2 regions of the [Leptolyngbya] sp. PCC 7376 genome follow, and region 2 is predicted to be linked to the other one. Evidence: predicted binding sites of a transcription regulator. Region 2 holds the regulator's gene; the other holds the start of a gene.
What was found. Region 2 encodes NtcA, which controls nitrogen genes in cyanobacteria. Its sites were predicted from a motif close to TTTGTANCNNNNGNTACAAA; they were not measured.
Positions count from the first base shown of each region.

Region 1: rpe (ribulose-phosphate 3-epimerase) is a predicted target of NtcA. The motif match lies at 1,913-1,932, and genes of this name have one in related genera.

Region 1 is NC_019683.1:3,085,130-3,088,310, reverse strand. It holds gene LEPTO7376_RS13840 (aspartate aminotransferase family protein) at 1-528, opposite strand, end outside; gene LEPTO7376_RS13835 (TrkA family potassium uptake protein) at 721-1,800, shown strand; gene rpe (ribulose-phosphate 3-epimerase) at 1,963-2,652, shown strand; gene LEPTO7376_RS13825 (ABC transporter permease) at 2,777-3,181, opposite strand, start outside.
Region 2 is NC_019683.1:744,933-748,113, forward strand. It holds gene fabI (enoyl-ACP reductase FabI) at 1-677, opposite strand, end outside; gene ntcA (global nitrogen regulator NtcA) at 950-1,678, shown strand; gene LEPTO7376_RS03390 (DUF3084 domain-containing protein) at 1,738-3,129, shown strand.

The DNA.
Region 1 (3,181 bases), 2.3 Mb from region 2:
AAAACCATCGGGGAGTGGATGAAAATGCTTTTGATATTTTGGCTGACCAGTTGCCGTGATTGTCGCCAATGTCCGGCCATGAAAACTGGCTTTTGCGGAGAGAATAACTGGTTGCTCAAGAAAATCAGAAACCGTATGAGCATATTTGCGAACAAGTTTGATCGCCGCTTCATTCGCCTCAGCGCCAGAATTACAGAAAAACACTTTATCCGCGCAGGAATGTTCAACTAGCCATTTTGCAAGCTGACCTTGTTCGGGGATGTAGTATAAGTTCGAAACGTGATGATATTTTTTAATCTGCTCACTAGTTGCATTAATCAATGCAGGGTGAGCATGACCCAACGTGCAAGTCGCGATCCCAGCCACAAAGTCGAGGTAGCTCTTTCCCTCGGTATCCCACAAACGGCATCCTTCTCCACGGGCGATCGCCACAGGGAAACGTCCATAAGTACCCATGACATACTGGTCAAACTCTGTTTGATCAAACGTTTGGGTCGGGGCCTGGTCAAGGATCGTTTGTGGACTCACGAGCTACTCCTCTTAATTTTTTATTGACAACAAGGAATCCGAATCAAGGCCTCAAGTTACCGCACAGCAGACCCATCGAATTAACTCCTGCAGGGTGCGATAGCCTCAAGGCAAAATGTATTTTATTGAGTTTAATCGAAATCATGGACTAACGAGTGCCCAAGGTCATGATTACTTGAGGTAAGGAACACAGTGTATAGCGTCGAACAACAATATCTACGGCTTAAAAAACAATTACTGCTTGGCGTATTTTCGCTCCTAGGTCTCTGCCTCTGTGGCGTAACTTGGTACAAATTGGTTGAACAGTGGTCTCTGTCTGATGCTATTTATATGACCTTCATCTCCATTTCCACCGTTGGTTTTGGAGAAGTGCGTCCCCTTGATAGCGATCGCCTGCGGTTTTTTACCATCACCCTGATTGTCTTGGGGGTGATTAACATTGGACATATCGTCAACCGCTTTACCGAAGCGATTATTGGTGGCTACGTACAGGAGTGGCGGAAATTGCAAGAACAACAAAAACGCATTAATAGTCTCAAAAATCACTATATTGTTTGTGGTCTCGGCAGAACAGGTCTGCAAGTGGCACAGGAATTTACCGAAGAAAATATTCCGTTTGTAGTGATCGATTCCAAGCCAGAGCAGATTGTGGCTGCCCGCAAAATGGGTTACATCTGTATTGAAGGGGATGCGACCCTTGATGAATCCCTCTACGCCGCCAAAATAGATGATGCCGCTTGCCTTGTCGCTGCATTACGGTCTGATGCCGAAAATCTTTATACTGTTCTTTCAGCAAAAGCACTCAAAAAAGAGATTCGTGCCGTTGCCCGCGCGAGCACAGAGGAAGGCTTACTAAAATTGCGACGCGCTGGTGCTGATTCGGTCGTGTCGCCATACATTACAGGAGGGCGTAGATTGGCGGCATCTGCTCTCCGTCCCCAAGTAATGGATTTTGTTGATGGATTATTTACGGGCAGTGAGAAATCTTATTACCTTGAAGAAGTGCGGCTGGATAGAGAATGTGGTGAATATATCGGAAAAACGCTCAGTCAAGCTCGTCTAAGGGTACAGTCTGGCGCTTTAGTCCTTGCGATTCGTCGCAGTGACAAAGGGGTATTTAAAGGGAAATTAATTCCTGGGCCCACAGGCGACACTATTTTAATGGTTGATGATTCGCTGATCTGTATGGGCACACCCGATCAACTCCGTGATCTGAATAAAATCTTGTTGCCAAGGGGTTCTGAAAACCAGCTCCGTCCCCCTGAACGCTAATCTAAATCTTTCTTTCTCTGGGGCGATCGCCTGTCATCCTTGCAAAAAATCAGTATTTCCTAAAAAAGATCATCAAAAAAGTCAAGGTTACCTAAAAGAATTGATACAAACTTTTGTTAATATTGTTACCACTTAAGAATTCTTGAGAGGAACCGACCTACCATGACCGATAAAAAAATTGCGATTTCCCCGTCCATTTTATCTGCTGACTTCAGCCGCCTCGGTGAAGAAATCAAAGCCGTTGACGAAGCTGGCGCAGATTGGATCCACGTCGATGTTATGGATGGTCGTTTCGTTCCTAATATCACCATTGGCCCATTAATCGTTGAAGCGATTCGTCCTTACACAAAGAAGCCTCTTGATGTACATCTCATGATCGTTGAGCCTGAGAAGTATGTCGCAAACTTCGCAAAAGCTGGCGCAGACATCATTTCTGTCCATGCAGAGCACACTGCTTCTCCCCACCTTCACCGCACTCTCTGCCAAATTCGTGAACTCGGCAAGAAGTCTGGTGTTGTTCTCAACCCTTCTACTCCTCTCGATATCATTGAGCATGTTCTCGATGTTTGTGACCTTATCCTCATCATGAGTGTTAACCCTGGGTTTGGTGGTCAGAGCTTTATTCCTTCTATGGTTTCTAAGATCGAAAAGCTCCGTGCAATGTGTGATGAGCGTGGCCTCGATCCTTGGATTGAAGTTGATGGCGGCATTAAGCCTAATAATGCTTGGCAAGTTATTGATGCTGGTGCAAACGCAATCGTTGCTGGCTCTGCGGTATTTAAAGCTGATGATTATGCTGATGCAATTGAAGGTATTCGTAACAGTAAGAAGCCTGAAGCAGTTGCAGCATAAGCTTTTGAGCTATTAATAAGGATTAAATCTTTTTTGTATCCTTAAAATAAAAAAAAGGAGGCAGTTTATGCTTCCCTTTTTTCTATTTAATTTAATTGATTCACTAATCTCAGTGGTTGAAGCATTAGCCTAGACGACGTTTGAGCAAAGGCTGAATTAGAGTGAGGGCGATCGCACTGAATGCGGTTAACAAACCTAATACAGTGACAAAATTCAACTCTGCCCAAGGCGAATTAAAAACAATACTTTGCAGCGACCAATCAGCATTCATATATAAGTAACGAATTGGTTCAATCGCGTAGGTTAGAGGATTTAGGCTTGCGACAATCTGGAGCCAGTTCGCCATGAAATCAAGAGGAGCAAGGGCGGTACTCGCAAAAAGGAGAGGCAAATTTGTCACAAATATGACAGCGATTAATTCGATATGACCTGGTAACGCAAAAGCAAGACCAAGGCTGAGAGCAGTAACACTGAGCACAATTAAAAACACAACTGCGGCGATCGCCCCTAGACCAGCGAGAGACGGTAA
Region 2 (3,181 bases):
TCAGTCTGAGTTACCGTACGACGTAAAGGCGCAGTTGCTTCCACGTGGTGAATCATGTCGAGAATGCCACCAACAGCAGAAGAAGCTAAAGTACGAATTGGGCCAGCAGAAATACCATTGACGCGAATATTGCTAGGGCCAAGATCCGCCGCGAGATAACGAACACTCATCTCAAGCGCAGACTTCGCTACACCCATAACGTTGTAATTCGGAATAACCTTTACACCACCAAGGTAGGTCATGGTGACAATTGCTCCACCATCCGTCATTACGTCTTTTGCACCACGTGCCAAACGAGTGAGTGAGTAAGAACTGATACCGAGAGCCGTTTGGAAACCATCACGGGAAGTATCGCTAAACTGACCAGTTAAATCTTCACGGTGTGCAAATGCCAAACAGTGAATGAGGATATCAAGCTTGCCCCAGTCCTTTTTAACCGCTTCAAAAACTTGATCAACCTGTTCATCATCTTGCACATTACAAGGAAGGAACAAAGAAGGATTGAGAGGCTCGACCAACTTGCCGACTTTCTTCTCAAAACGACCTTTATCATCGGGTAGGTAAGTGACACCGATGTTTGCGCCCGCAGCATGGAGCTGTTGAGCGATACCCCACGCAATGGATTTATTGTTTGCAATCCCTGTGACAAGGGCATTTTTTCCGGTTAAATCAAGCATAAAGGTTCCCAAGTTTCCTAAAAATTCGGTCAAGCTAGAGCGCGTCCCATAACGCCAAAAGACCCTCTAGCCATTCGCTACTTTACGGTAAAACAGTGCAAATTCTTCAAGGACATAAGAGAGCTTGCGCTGAAAACCATAATTATTTTGAAGCAAAAATTACAAATTACCATACCAAAGTAAGATTTAGTTAAGAGAATTCATTGTCATATTAGTCCCCATAAGCGAGTGTAAGTTCCAACATCGGGGATACCCCTCAACAATGTGAGTCTATGATTTATAACTCTGACGCTGCCCAAAGCGATTTCTATCCGAATCAAGTGCCTGAATTACCCGTGAATCAAATTACCGATCTAGCTGCTGCGTTTCGACAATTTCACAGCGGCCCTTTCCCTCCTGTAGTTGAGAACTATGATCGGGGTAAAACAATTTTCTTTCCGGGCGATCCAGCTGAACGGGTTTATTTTTTGCTGAAGGGAGCTGTCCGCCTCTCACGGGTGTATGAGGCCGGTGAAGAGATTACGGTGGCACTCCTCCGGGAAAATAGTGTTTTCGGTGTGCTATCCCTCTTAACGGGTCAAAAGTCTGATCGCTTTTATCATGCAGTGGCATTCACGCCTGTGGAGCTTTTGTCCGCACCGATTGAGCAGGTTCAGAAAGCTTTGCAAGAGCGTCCTGAGTTGTCGATGTTAATGTTGCGCGGATTGTCTTCGCGGATTCTGCAAACGGAGATGATGATCGAAACACTGGCGCACCGAGACATGGGGTCGCGTTTAGTGAGCTTCTTGTTAATTCTTTGTCGCGATTTTGGTGTGCCAACGGAAGATGGCATTCGGGTTGATCTGAAACTCTCTCATCAGGCGATCGCCGAAGCAATTGGTTCGACGCGGGTAACAGTCACGCGATTATTGGGTGAGCTACGCGAGAAAAATATGATCTCGATTTACAAGAAAAAAATTACGGTTCATGACCCCGTAAATCTCAGCCAACAGTTCGCTTAACGCTACAGTAATAACGTTACGGTTTTATTTGTGGTGTGGGACAGTTTTACGATCATTAAATGACTAGTGCGTTTGTACTGATATTTTCGGTCTTGATACTAGGCGGTATCCTTGCGGCTTTGGGCGATCGCCTTGGTAGCAAAGTGGGTAAGGCCCGCTTAAGCCTGTTCAATTTGCGTCCGAAACAAACTGCTGTCGTCGTAACTGTGATGACGGGAACAGTGATTGCGGCCAGCACTTTGGGTTTGCTCTTTGGTCTGAGTAAATCGCTACGGCAGGGCGTATTTCAGCTGGATGGAATTTTAGCGAAACGCCGTAAGGAACTACAAGAAGTTAACGACGCAAAAACAAAGGTTGAAGAGGAACTCGAATTAGCCCGCCAGGATCAGCTTACAGCCCAAAATAAACTTGAAGGAATCGAAACAAAATTTGAAAATGCTCAATCACAGCTCACGGCATTTCGAGATCAAGCCTCGGTCCTAGAGAAAGAAATTACAGATTTGGCATCAGAGCAACGGGATTTAAAGACGCAGCGAGATCAACTGGCGATCCAGAGTGAAAAGCTAGCAACTCAAAGTGAACGGTTGCAAACCAAAGTAAGCGAGCAAAACGACATTATTGAGCAGCGCTCTGGACAGATTGAATCCCTAGAAACTCAGCGCCAAGATTTACAGACTGAAATTGATAATCGTGATCAGACTATCGCCAACTTAGACCAGGCGATCGCCGACAAAGACCAAGTGTTGCAAGATGTCGAATCCCAAATTTTTAGATTACAAGAACAGATTGATATTTTAGAAGCGAGTTATATCAACTTTCGGAGCGGTAATGTTGCCCTCACCACAGGGCAGGTACTGGCTTTCGGCGTTGTCCGTATTATCGATATTAATGCCGTGAACCAAGCTGTGGATGAACTGTTGCGAGAAGCGAATCGTAATGCAATTGTGGCAACCCGTGGGCGTAATCCAGACTTTGATGAACGAGTGGTACAGATTACGAATGCTCAAGTCCAAAATTTGGTGAGCGATATTAATGATGGCCGTGATTATGTTGTGCGATTACTCTCTGCTGGTAACTATTTGCAGGGAGAGAGCCAAGTGCAAGTTTTTGCTGATGCTGTCTTAAGACAACGAGTGTTTATCGCAGGGGATGTGATCGCGACATTGTCTCTCGAAAATTTGAGTGTGCAAAATCCCACTGCTGCTCGCCAGCCCATAGATTTTTTACTGGGGGCAGCTCAATTTCAAGCACGTCAAGCTGGAATTTTAGGGGATATCCAAGTGCGGGATGGCGACCTGAGCCACATCATTAAGTTTGCCGATGCTATTAATCAGTCTCTCGAACCCGTTACTGAGATCCAGGCGATCGCCATGCAAAATGCGGACAATGCTGGCCCCCTAATGCTTGAACTCGTGGCCTTGAGCGATGGTAAAGTCGTATTTAGACGCTAAGCTGCAAATATTCTTTAATACTCGATATTTTGACTGCGATGCAATCTAATCT